2 regions of the Sinomonas flava genome follow, and region 2 is predicted to be linked to the other one. Evidence: riboswitches for the same ligand, from Rfam matches in the RefSeq annotation. Region 2 holds a riboswitch; the other holds the start of a gene.
The links. Region 2 has a riboswitch for thiamine pyrophosphate ahead of ABD298_RS08340 (ECF transporter S component). Riboswitches for the same ligand answer to the same signal wherever they lie in the genome.

Region 1: linked by a shared signal. The riboswitch ahead of thiC (phosphomethylpyrimidine synthase ThiC) and the one ahead of ABD298_RS08340 (ECF transporter S component) in region 2 are both predicted to bind thiamine pyrophosphate.

The regions. Positions count from the first base shown of each region.
Region 1 covers NZ_BAAAQW010000003.1:235,456-242,997, reverse strand. The annotation lists gene ABD298_RS03835 (P-II family nitrogen regulator) at 1-227, shown strand, start outside; gene ABD298_RS03830 (glucose-6-phosphate dehydrogenase) at 247-1,680, opposite strand; gene ffh (signal recognition particle protein) at 1,813-3,399, shown strand; gene thiC (phosphomethylpyrimidine synthase ThiC) at 3,704-5,461, opposite strand; TPP riboswitch at 5,459-5,566, opposite strand; gene ABD298_RS03815 (amidohydrolase family protein) at 5,598-6,704, shown strand; gene ABD298_RS03810 (VOC family protein) at 6,794-7,542, shown strand, end outside.
Region 2 covers NZ_BAAAQW010000004.1:153,498-161,039, forward strand. The annotation lists gene ABD298_RS08315 (NADPH:quinone reductase) at 1-209, opposite strand, end outside; gene ABD298_RS08320 (UDP-N-acetylglucosamine 1-carboxyvinyltransferase) at 302-1,840, opposite strand; gene ABD298_RS08325 (VOC family protein) at 1,972-2,355, opposite strand; gene ABD298_RS08330 (energy-coupling factor transporter transmembrane component T family protein) at 2,433-3,272, opposite strand; gene ABD298_RS08335 (ABC transporter ATP-binding protein) at 3,269-4,819, opposite strand; gene ABD298_RS08340 (ECF transporter S component) at 4,821-5,423, opposite strand; TPP riboswitch at 5,467-5,606, opposite strand; gene ABD298_RS08345 (DUF4235 domain-containing protein) at 5,644-5,904, shown strand; gene mnhG (monovalent cation/H(+) antiporter subunit G) at 5,919-6,359, opposite strand; gene ABD298_RS08355 (MrpF/PhaF family protein) at 6,356-6,643, opposite strand; gene ABD298_RS08360 (Na+/H+ antiporter subunit E) at 6,640-7,227, opposite strand; gene ABD298_RS08365 (Na+/H+ antiporter subunit D) at 7,224-7,542, opposite strand, start outside.

The sequences.
Region 1 (7,542 bases), on a different contig from region 2:
GCCAGCGGGGCTACGTCCAGGTCTACCGGGGCGCGGAGTACAGCGTGGACCTCATTCCCAAGGTGCGCGTGGAGGTCCTGGCGGCTGACGAGCAGGCGGACGAGATCCTCGAGACCATCATCACTGCCGCGTCCACGGGCCGACAGGGCGACGGGAAGGTGTGGGTCGTGGACGTGCACGACGTCGTGCGGGTCCGCACGGGAGAACGCGGCAGCACCGCGATCTAGAGCAGGGTCGTCTTCGCTCTCAGCCGTCCTCGCCGCCGGTGTCCCCGCTCCGTGAGGTTTCCCAGGCCGCCGGTCCAGTACTCCCCGCCGTGTACTCCTCGAGGGGGACATCGCCCGCCGCCCAGGCGGCCAGCACCGGGTCGATGACGCGCCAGCAGTCCTCCGCGGTGTCGCCGCGGACCGAGAGGAGGGGGTCGCCCTCCAGAACCCCGTCGAGGACCTCGCCGTACGGCAGCAGGTCCGGCGCGTTGAGGTCGGCGTCGAGGGTCACACGGTTGAGCGTCAGCACGTCGCCGGGGCCGTTGACGTCGACCTCGAGCTGGAGGGTGTCCGGGCCGAACCCGACGCGCAGCCGCGTGGGGGCATCGGAACCGAGGAACCCCACCGGAAGGTGCGGCACAGGCCGGAACGTGATCACCGCCTCCTTGCGCTTCCTCCCGAGGCCCTTGCCCGAGCGCAGCACGAAGGGAACGCCCGCCCACCGCCAGCTGTCGACGCGCACCTCGACTTCAGCGAGAGTCTCCGTGCCGCGTGCGGGGTCCACACCCGGCTCGGCAGCGTAGTCGGGGACCGGCCCTTCGCCTATGCTGCCCGAGGTGTACCGGGCCCGGCGCGTCGACTCGGTATAGGGGTGCGGGACGCGCGCGCTGCGCAGGACCGTGCTGACCGCGTCCCGGAGGTCCCGCTCGTGGAGGGCCGCCGGCGCGTCGAGTGCGATGAGCGCGAGGACGTGCAGGAGGTGGCTCTGCACCATGTCCCGCAGCGCGCCGGCCGTGTCGTAGTAGCCAGCCCGCCCTTCGAGGGCCAGATCCTCGTCGAAGACGATCTCCACCTTCTCGATGTGGTCCCGGTTCCACACGGGCTCGAGCACCCGGTTGGCGAAGCGCAGCCCGAGGATGTTCAGCACCGTGCCCTTGCCCAGGAAGTGGTCCACGCGGAACACCTGCTGCTCGGGGACAAGGCGACGGAGGATGGCGTTGAGCGCTTGCGCGCTCTGTTCGCCTGTCCCGAACGGCTTCTCGAGCACCAGGCGGGTCCCTGCCGGGAGGTCCTCATGGGAGAGGAGGGAGCAGGCCTTCTCGGTGATCGAGGGCGGGAGGGCGAAGTACACGGCGACCGGCGGCGTGAGGGAGCCGATCAGCGATGCAAGGGCGCCGGGCGCCGTGACGTCGATCTGGCGGTATGCGGCGTCGGTGCGGAGACGTCGGAGAGCCGTCTGGCCGGCGTCGTCCGCTGCCGTGAGGGCCTTCTCCGTGGCGGCGTGGACGCGTTCGGACCACTGCTGGTCCGTCCACGCCTCGTGGCCCGCGCCCACCACGACGAGGTCGGGGTGCCGGCCGGTGGCGAGAAGCTGGGCGAGTCCGGGAAGGAGCAGGCGGCCCGTCAGGTCGCCCGATGCGCCGAGGATGAGCAGCGTCCGGGTGGGCGTCGTGGTGGTCTCAGTCGCAGTCACGAGTGCCAGCATGCCATTCGGCCCGCGCCAGTTGGTACCCTTGAAAGCTGGAGCCGCGGCGCGTCGGGTGTGCCCTCATGCGCACGGCGCCGGTCCGGACAGACACCCGATACTGAAAGAAGTGCACTCCGCGTGTTCAATTCCCTCTCGGATCGCCTGACAGCCACCTTCAAGAACCTCCGCGGCAAGGGCAGGCTGAGCGAGGCGGACGTCGATGCCACGGTCCGCGAGATCCGCCGTGCGCTGCTCGACGCCGACGTCGCCGTCCCGGTCGTGCGCGACTTCGCGGCCAAGATCCGTGAGCGTGCCCTGGGCGAGGAGGTCTCGGGGGCGCTCAACCCGAGCCAGCAGGTCGTCAAGATCGTCAACGAGGAGCTCGTCGGGATCCTCGGCGGCGAGACGCGCCGGCTCCGCCTGGCCAAGAATCCCCCGAGTGTCATCATGCTCGCCGGCCTCCAGGGCGCGGGCAAGACGACCCTCGCGGGCAAGCTCGCGAAGTGGCTCAAGGCCCAGGGCCACTCGCCCATCCTCGTCGCCGCCGACCTGCAGCGGCCCAACGCCGTCACCCAGCTCCAGGTGGTCGGCCAGCGCGCCGGCGTCGCCGTCTACGCTCCGCACCCCGGGGTGCAGTCGGAGTTCGAGGCCGCCACCGGTGACCCGGTCGCCGTCGCCCGCGACGGCGTCGCCGAGGCCCGGGCGAAGCTCCACGACGTCGTGATCGTCGACACGGCCGGCCGCCTCGGCGTCGATGCCGAGATGATGCAGCAGGCCGCGGACATCCGTGCGGCCGTCAACCCGGACGAGGTCCTCTTCGTCATCGACGCGATGATTGGCCAGGACGCGGTCACCACCGCGAAGGCCTTCGAAGAAGGCGTCGACTTCACCGGAGTCGTGCTCTCCAAGCTCGACGGCGACGCCCGCGGCGGCGCGGCCCTCTCGGTCGCATCCGTGACCGGCCGCCCGGTGATGTTCGCGTCCACCGGCGAGGGCCTCGACGACTTCGAGCTGTTCCACCCGGACCGCATGGCCTCGCGCATCCTCGACATGGGCGACATCCTCACGCTCATCGAGCAGGCCGAGAAGAGCTGGGACAAGGACGAAGCCGCCCGGATGGCGAAGAAGTTCGCCGACCAGGAGGACTTCACCCTCGAGGACTTCCTCTCGCAGATGCAGCAGATCCGCAAGATGGGCTCGATGAAGAAGATGCTCATGATGATGCCGGGCGCGCAGAACATGCGGCAGCAGCTCGAGCAGTTCGACGAGCGCGAGATCGACCGGGTCGAGGCCATCGTCCGCTCGATGACGCCGCACGAGCGCCTCGCGCCCAAGATCATCAACGGCTCCCGCCGCGCCCGCATCGCGAAAGGCTCGGGCGTGCACGTCTCGGAGGTCAACGGCCTCCTCGAGCGCTTCGGCCAGGCGCAGAAGATGATGCGCAAGATGGCCTCCGGTGGCGGGATCCCCGGCATGCCGGGCATGCCCGGGCCGGGCGGCTTCGGCGGCTCCAAGAAGGGGCCGGCCAAGGGCAAGAAGAAGGCCAAGTCGGGCAACCCCGCCAAGGCAGCCCAGCAGGCGCGGGAGGCTGAGGCACGGCGCGCGGCCGGGGCGTCGAAGGCGCTCGGTTCGCAGGGCTCGGCCTTCGGCGGCCAGCAGGGCCAGGACTTCGACCCCTCGAGCCTGAACCTGCCCAAGGGGTTCGAGAAGTTCCTCGGCAAGTAGCGGGGTCCTTTCGCGGCCGAAGCACGACGGACGCCCGAAGCACGGAAGGGGGCGCCTCCCAGCGGGAGGCGCCCCCTTCGCCGTCGTCCGCCCCCTGCCGAGGTCACCCCGTGTGGCGCCGAGGTCACCGGGTGTGGCGCCGAGGTCACCGGGTGTGGTGTCGAGGTCACCCCGTGTGGCGCCGAGGTCACCGGGTGTGGTGTCGAGGTCACCCCGTGGCCGCGTCGTGCAGGGCGGCGCGGGGTGACCTCGAGCCCAGAGGGGGTGACCTCGGGCCCAGAGGGGGTGACCTCGGGGGACCGGACTACTGGGGTGCGCCCACTGAGATCGTCTCCGGCAGGTAGACCTTCCCGCCCTGGGCGAGGAACTCCGCGGACTTCTCGGCCATGCCTGCGGCGATCGCCTCCTGCGCCGACTTGGAGCCGAACTCGTTGCGGATGTCCTGGGAGATGCGCATCGAGCAGAACTTCGGCCCGCACATCGAGCAGAAATGGGCCGTCTTGGCCGGCTCCGCCGGGAGCGTCTCGTCGTGGAACGCCTCGGCGGTGGCCGGGTCGAGCGAGAGGGAGAACTGGTCCCTCCAGCGGAACTCGAAGCGGGCCTTCGAGAGGGCGTCGTCGCGCTCGTTCGCCCCGGGGTGGCCCTTGGCGAGGTCGGCGGCGTGGGCGGCGATCTTGTACGTGATCACACCGGTCTTCACGTCGTCCTTGTTCGGCAGGCCGAGGTGCTCCTTCGGCGTCACGTAGCAGAGCATCGCGGTGCCGTACCGGGCGATCTCGGTCGCACCGATGGCCGAGGTGATGTGGTCGTAGCCCGGCGCCACGTCCGTGACGAGGGGGCCCAGGGTGTAGAACGGGGCGCCGTCGCACAGCTCCTGCTGCCGCTCGATGTTCTCCCGCACGAGGTGGAACGGGATGTGCCCCGGCCCCTCGACCATGACCTGGACGTCGTACTTCCAAGCCCGCTTCGTGAGCTCGGCCAGCGTGTCGAGCTCGGCGAACTGCGCGGCGTCGTTCGCGTCGGCGGTGGAGCCGGGGCGGAGCCCGTCGCCGAGTGAGAACGCGACGTCGTACTGGGCGAAGATCTCGCACAGCTCGTCGAAGTGGGTGTACAGGAAGTTCTCCTCGTGGTGCGCAAGGCACCACCCGGCCATGATCGAGCCGCCGCGCGAGACGATCCCGGTGACGCGCTCGGCCGTGAGCGGCACGTAGCGCAGGAGCACGCCAGCGTGGATGGTCATGTAGTCCACGCCCTGCTCGCACTGCTCGATGACCGTGTCGCGGAAGACCTCCCACGTCAGCGCGGAGGCGTCGCCGTTGACCTTCTCGAGGGCCTGGTAGATCGGCACCGTGCCGATCGGGACGGGGGAGTTGCGGACGATCCACTCACGCGTGGTGTGGATGTCGTCGCCCGTGGAGAGGTCCATGACCGTGTCTGCGCCCCACTTCGTTGCCCACTGGAGCTTGTCGACCTCCTCCGCGATCGAGGACGTCACCGCGGAGTTGCCGATGTTGGCATTGATCTTGACCAGGAACGCCTTGCCGATGATCATCGGCTCCGACTCCGGGTGGTTGATATTGCTCGGAATGATGGCCCGTCCCGCCGCGAGCTCGGAGCGGACCAGCTCCACATCGCAGTTCTCCCGCAGCGCCACGAACCGCATCTCGGGTGTCACGACGCCGGCGCGCGCGTAGTGCATCTGCGTCACCCGTCGCCCGGGCTTCGCGCGCAGCGGGACGGGCTTGGCACCCTTCCATTCGGCCGACGCCGCGCCTCTCCGCAGGGCCGAGCGGCCGTCATCGAGGAGGTTGCGCCCGCGGCCTTCATACGCCTCGGTGTCGGCCCGCTCGGCGATCCACGCGGCGCGGTAGGCCGGCAGTCCGACGACGGGGTCGCTTCCCGGACCCGATGTCCGGTAGACCCGCAGCGGGGTGTTGGCCTCGCCGTTGGGGGAGGGGTCGAGCGCGATCTCGGTGACCGGGACGCGGATCCCATGCTCGGCATCCTCGAGGAACGCGAGCGAGTGGGCAGGGTGCTGTTCTTGCAGGTTCTCAGTGCTCAAGGGAAAGCTCTCACTTCCTACGCCGGCATGACCCGGACAGGTTCGACGGTCGCAGGCCGCGTCAGCCCGATCTCAGCCCTTGCGAGGGCACCCGTGTGGACGCGTTGGACCCTAGCACGCCCGATACTCTGGGCGCATGCATGACGTGGTTCACCTGACCGGCCCCGTGCTCGCCGGGCTCGACGACGAGCGGCCCGAGGCGTGGGTCGTCGAGGGTCGCATCACCTATCACCGCCCCGCGCGGGCGGCGTCAGACGTGGTGGGCGGATGGGCCCTGCCCGGTCTCGTCGACGCGCACTGCCACCTCGGGCTCGTGGCCGGCGGCGCCGCGGACGACGGCGAGACGCTCGCCCAGGCGCGGGCAGAAGCTGCCGCGGGCGTGCTCCTGGTCCGTGACTGCGGCAGCCCCGCCGACACCCGCTGGCTCCAGACGCGGGACGACGTGCCGCGACTCGTGCGCGCCGGGCGCCATCTGGCACGGCGCCGTCGCTACCTGCGGGGCCTCGCCGTCGAGGTCGAGCCGGAGGACCTGGTCGAGGCGGTGCGCAAGGAGGCCCGCGCCGGGGACGGATGGGTCAAGCTCGTCGCGGACTGGATCGACCGCGATGCCGGTGACCTGGCACCCGCCTTCCCGCCCGACGTCGTGCGTGCGGCCGTCGCGGCCGCGCATGCCGAGGGCGCACGCGTGACGGCCCATACCTTCGCGGAGGCGACCATCGATCACCTGCTCGACGCTGGTATCGACTGTCTCGAGCACGCGACGGGGCTCCAGGAGCGGCACATCCCGCGTCTCGCGGAGGCGCGGATCCCCATCGTGCCGACCCTGGTCAACATCGCGACCTTCCCAGACATCGCGGCGCGAGGAGAGGCGAAGTTCCCGCGCTATGCGGCACACATGCGCGCTCTCTGGGCACGGCGCCACGAGCGTGTCGCGCGCGCGCACGCGGCGGGGGTGCCCGTCTATGCCGGCACCGACGCCGGCAGCGTGATCGCGCACGGCCGGATCGCGGACGAGATCGGCGAGCTCGCCGTCGCCATCGGCCCGGCCGCCGCGGTCGACGCCGCGGTCTGGGGCGCGCGGGCATGGCTCGGCGCCGCGGGGCTCGCCGAGGGGGATCCCGCCGACGTCGTCATCTCGGCCGGGGACCCCCGCCGGGACGTTTCGGCGCTCCAGGCCCCGCTGCACGTGTTCCGCGGGGGTCGGCGGGTTGCGGCCGCTGGGGAGGCGGACGCGAAGGCCTAGGAGGCGGCGGGACTAGGGAATATCTGCGGTGAATTGAAGCTTCAACAAAACATACACTTGATGCAGACCCCACCACTCAGGAGCACGCCATGACCGTTCCCGCCTCCACCCGAGACCTCCTTCCTGCCGACCTGCAGATGGGCACCGTGATGCTCAAAGTCGGCAGCATGAAGCTCATGCTCGACTACTACGAGCGCGCCCTCGGCCTCGTGCCGTTTGCCGAGACGCTCGGCGGCGTGGTCCTCGGGCGACGGGGAGTGCCGATCGTGCACCTGAGCCCGGCGGCGGGCCTGCAGATCCCGAGCCGCGGCGAGGCCGGCCTCTTCCACACGGCCATCCTCTTCGACAACCGCGCCGATCTGGCCGCGACCGTCGCCTCCGCCGCGCAGTACAACCCGAGCCTGTACGCGGGCAGTGCCGACCATCTCGTCTCCGAGGCCTTCTACTTCACGGACCCGGAGGGCAACGGGGTGGAGCTGTACTTCGACAAGCCGCGCGAGACGTGGACCTGGAACGGCGACCAGGTTGTCATGGACAGCCTCCCGCTGCCCCCGCAGGCCTTCCTGAACCAGAACCTGACCGAGGCGTCGGTGGGCGGGCAGCGCGAGGCTGCGGCCGGCGTCGGCCACGTCCACCTCCAGGTGGGCGACGTCGCCGCTGCGCACGAGTTCTACGTGCGGACCCTCGGCTTCGAGCAGACGGCCGGATGGCACGGCCAGGCGCTCTTCGTCTCGGCGGGCCGCTACCACCACCACATGGCCATGAACGTGTGGAACTCCCGCGGCGCCGGCCCGCGGAAGGACACGCTGGGCCTCGGCGAGGTGCTCATCAGGGTCCC
Region 2 (7,542 bases):
GGGTAGGTGCCGCCCGCGCGCGCCTTCCAGTCCGTGGGGTTGACCCCCGCGACCGCGATCCGGACCCGGACCTGTCCCTGGTCGGGCTCGGGAAGGGTGCGCTCGCGCAGGGTCAGGACCGAGGACGGGCCCGTCGCGCTGTACATGATGGCGCGGTAACCGATGCCGGGGGTGGGGTTGCTGGTGGTCGTCCTGTCGGTGTCAGCCATGGGCCCATCCTGCCCCATCCGTCCGCGCGCCACTCCCGGGACGTGACTCCCGGGAGTGGCCCCCAGAACGTGACCCCCAGACGGGGGGAGGTTCAGCCCTGGAAGTACTCGATCCGCGCGCCGATCGAGTTGAGCCGTTCGGCCAGGTCCTGGTACCCGCGCTCGATGACGTAGATGTTCCGCAGCTCGCTCGTGCCACGCGCGGCCAGCATGGCCAGCAGGATGCACGCCGCGGGGCGCAGGGCGGGCGGGCACCCCACCTCGGCGGCGCGCCACTTGGTGGGGCCGTTCACGTAGATGCGGTGCGGGTCGAGGAGCTGCACGTTCGCGCCGAGCCGGTTGAGCTCAGTGAGGTAGATGGCGCGGTTCTCGTAGACCCAGTCGTGGATCATGGTCTGCCCGGTCGCGTTCGCCGCGATGACGGCGAAGAAGGGCAGGTTGTCGATGTTCAGGCCCGGGAAGGGCATGGGGTGGATCTTGTCCGCGGGCGAGTGGAGCTCGGACGGGAGCGTCGTGACGTCCACGAGCCGGGTGCGGCCGTTGCGGGCCGTGTACTCTCCCGAGACGACGAGCTTCTGGCCCATGGTCGCAAGCGTGGCGAGCTCGATCTCCATGAATTCGATCGGCACGCGCCGCACGGTCACCTCGGAGCCGGTGACGATGGCGGCGGTGATGAGGCTCATCGCCTCGATCGGGTCCTCGGAGGGCCAGTAGTCGATGTCCGCCTCGATCCTGGCCCTGCCGCGGATCTTCAGCGTCGTGGTCCCGACCCCTTCGATCTGCACGCCGAGGGCCTGCAGGTAGAAGCACAGGTCCTGGACCATGTAGTTCGGGCTCGCGTTGCGGATCACCGTCACGCCCTCGCGGTGCACGGCAGCCATGATGGCGTTCTCGGTGACCGTGTCGCCGCGCTCGGTGAGCACGAAGGAGCGGTCGGCGCGGTCCGCCTCGGGCGCGCGGACGGTGTAGAAGCCGGCGGTGGCCTCGACGGCCAGGCCGAACTCGCGCAGCGCCTGCATGTGCGGCTCGACGGTGCGGGTGCCGAGGTCACAGCCGCCGGCGTAGGGAAGCCTGTACTCGCTGCGCTCGTCGAGCAGCGGTCCGAGGAGCATGATGACGCTGCGCGTGCGGCGTGCCGCCTCGACGTCCATGCCGTCGAGGTTCAGCACGGCGGGGCGGCGGATCTGCAGGTCGCGCGGCTCGCCGTCGGCCGCGGGCAGCCAGAGGCACTCGACGCCGATCGAGGTCAGGACCTCGACGATCCGGTTGACCTCCTCGATGCGCGCGAGGCTGCGCAGCGTGGTCGTGCCCCGGTTGATGAGGGAGGCGCACAGCAGCGCGACTCCGGCGTTCTTGGACGTGTTGACGTCGACGGCGCCGGAGAGGCGGCGCCCGCCCTCGACCCTCAGGTGGGTCATCTTGGGTGCGCCGACGTTCACGATCTGGCGGCCGAGGATGTCCTCGATCCGCTGGATCATCTTCAGGCTCAGGTTCTGCTTGCCCTGCTCCATGCGGGCGACGGCGCTCTGGCTCGTCCCCAGCTCGGCGGCAAGCTGCCCCTGGGTCCAGCCCCGGTCGGAGCGGACGGTGCGGAGCAGCACGCCTACGGTCTCTGCGGTCTGTTGGGCCATGCCCACAAAAATATCACGCCTGCTATACGAAGCCCCAATTTCGGCCGTCAGACGCGTCAAAACCGCATCCGCACCGGCCGGTAACAGAAATCCATGAGATATGGTGCCCCGCTCGGGCCGCTCAGGCCGCGTCAGCTGCTGGTGATCCCGAGGACGTTCCCGGCGGGGTCCGCGATCCACGCGATGCCGTGGCCAGTCTCCGGGTCCCGCAGGACGCCCCGGTCGTCGACGGGCATCTCGGGAGTGCTCGGGTACTTCTGCAGGGAGAGGCCCATCGACTCGACCTCGGCCAGCGCCGCGTCGAGGTCCGGGACGATGAGGTTCAGGACGGTGAAGGTGGCGGGCTGGTGGTCGGGTTTGGGGTAGAGGAAGATCCTCTGGCCCCCCGGCGCGGTGACATGCAGGCCGCCCATCTGGTCCCGGACGTCGAATCCGAGGGTCCCGCCGTAGAACTCGCGGGCCTTCTCGAGGTCATCGACGCTGAAGCTGGACATGGAGGACGCGATCTCGAACATCTCAGGCTCCTTGCTGCGGGGTTCCTCCCCCCGCCACGATCCCACCGCAGCGGCGGCGGCGCCAGTGGCCGCGCCCGCTAGCCCCAGACGACGTTCCACGTGCCGAGCACGACGGCGGCCCCCACGGCGAGCGCCGCGATCAGCACCCCCGCGGCGACCACCCATGCGTCGAGGCGGGAGAAACTGGACTCGCGGGCCCAGGTGCGAGGGGCCGGCCGTCCGTCCACCATTCCCCCGAAGCCGCGCGCCTCCATGGCGACGGCGAGCCGCGTGGCCCGGCGGATAGCCTGCACGAGCAGCGCGAACGCCTGCCCCAGGAAGGCGCGCGAGCGGGCCACATAGCTGTGCCCGGTGCCCACGCCGCGGGCCCGCCGGGCGAGGCCGAGCGTGCGCCATTCGTCCACGAGGAGCCCCACGAGGCGCATGCCCGCCAGAGCGCCGAGCACGAACCGGCTCGGCAGGCGCAGCTTCTGGGCCAGCCCGTCGGCGAGGTCGGTCGGATCCGTGGAGAACAGCAGGAAGACCCCGGGGAGGGCGATCGCGAGCCCGCGCAGGCCGATCGCGACGCCGGCGAGCACCGAATGCTCGGTCATCACCACCGGGCCGAGCTGGAGCCAGACCGGGCCGGTCTTCGCGGCCAGCAGCGCCGTGGAGTAGGCCGCGAGCGCCGCGGCGGCGGCCAGCGGCCACGTCCGCCGGGCCAGCGTCCACGGCCGCACCCCCAGCAGCGGCACGAGGGCGAGCTCGCACGCGAGCGCCACGGAGGCGGAGACCCAGTCGACGCTGAACAGGAGCGCCACCGTGATGCAGAGCCCGGCCGCGAGCTTCGCGACCGGGTTCGCCCGGGCCAGGACCGAATTGGGGGTCTCCGGGGTGAGGATGTCGGCGCTGCCGGCGCCCGGCGTGCCCGCGCTCATGCGGCGGCCTCCACGAGGGCCGCCCGGCCACTGTCCACGCGGTACACGGAGTCGGACAGGGCCGTGGTGAAGTCGTCGTCGTGCGTCACGGCCAGCAGGGCTGTGCCCCGGTCGAGCAGCTCCGCGAGCAGCTTCACGAGCTCGGCCCACGTGAGGGCGTCCTGGCCGAAGGTCGGCTCGTCCAGCATGAGGATGCGCGGGCTGGTGGCGAGCATGGTCGCCACGGAAAGACGCCTCTTCTCCCCGCCCGAGAGCGTGAACGGGTTCGCGCCGGCGAGTTTGGTCAGGCGGAGCCGCTCGAGGAGGGGGTCGACGGCGGCGCGCACCTCGGACTCGCCCATGCGGGCCACGCGGCGCGGGCCGAATTCGAGTTCGTCGATCACGCGTGGCGTGAGGAACTGGTGCTCGGGCTCCTGGAACACACTGCCGATCCGGGCCACGAGCTGGGCCGAGCGCCACTTGTAGGGGTTGGCCGAGGCGCCGGCGGCGAGCGGGGCGAGGGCGTCGACGCGCCCCCCGAGCGCCGGGAGCAGGCCGGCGAGGGTGAGCGCGAGCGTGGACTTCCCGGCCCCGTTCGGCCCTGTCACGCTCACGGCGTGCCCCGCGCGGAGCCTCAGGTCTACCCCGGTCACCGCCGGCGGGGCCTTCGGGGAGCGGCCCACGGCGAGCGCCTGGCCCGCGAGGAGCTCCTCACCTGCGCTATGGGCGCCGCTGCCGGGGCGGAGCGGACGTGCAGGCTCCTCCCCGGTGAGCGGGTGCCAGCCCGGCACCCACACGCCCGAGGCGGCCAGCCGGCGTCGCGCGCCCCGGTCGGCGAGCACGGCCTCCGGGGGCCCGTCGGCGAGGAGGCTCCCCGAGGAGGGCCCGTGGGGTGCGTCGAGCACCACGACCCGGTCCACGAGGTCCGCCCACACCGAGACGCGGTGCTCGACGACGACGAGCGTCGCCCCGGTGCGCTCGAGGCTGCGCCGCACGGCGTCACGGACCTCCTCGACGCCGGCAGGGTCGAGGTTGGCGGTCGGCTCGTCGAGCAGCACGAGGCCAGGCTCCATCGCGAGGATCCCCGCGAGGGCGAGCCGCTGTTTCTGCCCCCCGGAGAGGGACGACGTCGGGTGGTCGAGCGGGACGGCGAGGCCCACGTCGTCGAGGGCGCGGTGCACGCGGGGCCAGATCTGCTCGCGCGGCACGGCGAGGTTCTCGCAGCCGAACGCGACCTCATCCCCCACGCGGGCCATGGCGATCTGCCCCTCCGGGTCCTGCAGGACCAGGCCCGCGCGGCCGCGCGCGAGGGGCGCGGGCACGCCGTCGACCGTGAGCGAGCCGTGCTCCTCGCCCTCCTCCGCGGCGCCGAGCACTCCGGCGAGCGCGTGCAGGAGGGTGGACTTCCCGGCCCCGGACGCGCCCAGGAGCAGAACGCGCTCCCCCGGCGCGATGTCCAGGTCAAGGCCGCTCACCGCGAAGGCCTTGCGGCCGGCATGCCGCCAGCCCCAGCCGCGGGCCGTCACGCCGGCCGGACCGCGGCGGGCAACGCCCGAGGCCCCGGGCACGTCAGACGTCCGCGGTGCGGCCGGCCGCGAACGCGGACAACGCACCCGTCCTGGCGAGGCCCCGGACGGCGAGCCAGCTCAGCAGCCCGGCGATGACGGCGCCGGAGATGACAGCGAGCACCGTGTAGAGCGCCTGCCAGCCGAACTCCCACTCGGGGAAGTAGATGATGACCTCGGAGACGCCGAGCGCCAGGCCCGAGAGGGCGCCGGCGAGCAGCGCGACGCCGAGGTTCCAGCGGCGGTAGCGGAAGGCCGCGAAGGCCAGCTCCGCGCCCGCGCCCTGGACGAGGCCGGAGAGCAGCACGGCGAGGCCGAACTGGGATCCGAGGAGCGCCTCGACCACGGCCGCGAGGATCTCGCAGAAGAGGGCGGCGCCGGGCTTGCGGATGATGAGCCCGCCGAGCACGCCGGCGATGACCCAGCCGCCGGCGTAGAGGCCGCCCAGCGGCGCGAAGGCGGCCGTCGCCGCCTGCACGCCCACGTACCCCTGGTCCCACAGCCAGAAGATGACGCCGCACGCCACCGAGACGACCGCGGCGACGACGATGTCGACGACGCGCCAGCTGTACGAGTGCTTGGCCGGCGCCGCATTGATTGCAGACATTGCTGGTCCTCCTGTGACTCAGGAGGGGAAGGCAGCGGCTGCTGCCTTGAGATGCTCGACTCCCTTCGCCGGTACTAGCCGGAGCAGGTTCGAGGGTCTGCGGTATCCCGCACTCTCAGCGTCCTTCGCCTTGCCGCCCGGCCCTGTGCCGTGCGTCGGGGCGACGCTCCCCTGTCGTGTGTACGGTCCAGTCTACCCGCGGGGCGCTAGGCTGGCGGTCATGAGCATCCTCATCAAGCTCCTCGGCACGGCCATCAGCATCGGCGCCGGAATCCTGGCGACGAAGCTCGTCGACTTCGCCTGGCAGAAGAGCACCGGCCATGCCCCTCCGAAAGACGCGACGAACCTCGAGGAGAGCCTGAGGGACACGCTCGTGTTCGCGCTCGTCTCCGCGGGCGTCGGCGCGGTGATCCAGACGCTCGCCCAGCGCTACACGCAGCGGGCAATCGCCCGCTACAAGTCCACGCCCGAGGTCGTCTAGCCTTCAGGCGCGCGTCAGGCACGCGGGTGCGCGGCGCCGTCGTGCGCCTGGCCCGCGGCCCCGTCTTGACCGCCGCCGTGGGCGCCGTCGGGCCCGCCGCGCTCCACGCGGGCCACGACGTCCTCGAGCTCGTCGACGGACAGGCGGGCCTTGTCCAGGTGCTTGGTGCGGTAGCCGGAGCGCCCGAGCATGTGGGCCGAGACGGGCACGGTGAGCAGCTGGAAGATCCACGCGACCACGAGCACCGGCACGAGCGCCCACGTGCGCAGCTGGAGCCCGACGGCGGTGAGCAGCATGAGCGACCCGAGCACCTGCGGCTTCGTGGCCGCGTGCATGCGGGTCAGGAGGTCGGGGAAGCGCAGGATGCCGAACGCCGCCCCGAGCGAGAGCGCGGAGCCCACGACCATGAGCACGCCGGCGGCCCAGGTGAGGGCGGCGTCGAGTTCGGGGGTCATGGCCGCCTCCGGTCCTGGACGAAGCGCGCAACGGTCACGGAGCCGATGAAGCCGATCAGCGTGATGGCCACGATGAGCGCGAGGTGGTCGGTACGCCGGTTCGCCGCCATGTCGATGGCCAGGGCCGACGCCAGGACGACCAGCAGGACGTCCGCGGCGAGCACCCTGTCCAGGAGCGCCGGTCCCTTGATCATGCGGACGATGGCCCCGAACGCGGCCAGGGACAGCAGGACGGTGCAGACCACGAGGACCACGGGCATGACCGCGGAGGCGGCCCCGCTCATCGGATTCCTCCCTGACCGGGCTCTGCGGAGGCCATCCGCTCCAGGTGCTGTTCTTCCCGCAGCAGCTCCAGTTCCTCCTTGGTCCCCATGATCCGGATGAGCTCGGCTTCCGCAGCCAGGACGTCGCGGCGGACCCGCTCGGCGCCCGCGGCGTCCTCCACGTTGATGTAGTGGACGTAGAGGGTCGCGTTGGCGCGGTCGACGTCGACCACCAGGGAGCCCGGAACGAGCGAGATGACGTGCCCGGTCGCGGTGACCATCAGGTCGGCGTGGCTGCGCAGCGGCACGGCGACGACGGCGCTGCGCACGTTCGGCCCCTTGGTGACCGCGAGCCAGATCAGCTGAGCGCTCGCCACCATCACCTGCCACACGAACACGAAGGCATAGCGGAGCGCGTGCAGCACGTTGAACCGGCCGCTGAGCTCGACCGGGGGCAGGTAGAAGAGCCGAGTCACGACGAGCGCGATGAGCGCCCCGAACACGAGGTTGCCCGCCGAGAAGTCCTGCCACAGCCCGCCCCACACGACGACGAGCCAGGCGAGGAGCGGGAGCTCCTTCTTCAGCGAGATGCGGCTCCGGCTCACGGGGCGCCCCCCGTTCCGCCCGGGGCGGCTGCCTCGGCACCGGACTGCAGGTTCGCGGCGGCGCGCGCGGCGGCGTCGGGGCCCAGCACGGCGGTGATGTAGCCCGTGCGGTCGAGCATCTCCTGGGCCGACTGCTCGCTGAGCCGGAACAGCGGCCCCGCGAACACGGTCAAGGCCAGGCCCACGACGACGAGCCCCGCCGTCGCGCCGACCATCGACCGGGGCAGGGTGCGGGCCGCCGCGGGGGCGAGCAGCGCGGGGTCCGGGTTCTCGGCGTCCTCGGGCCGCCGCCAGAACACGCGGCTCCACACCCGG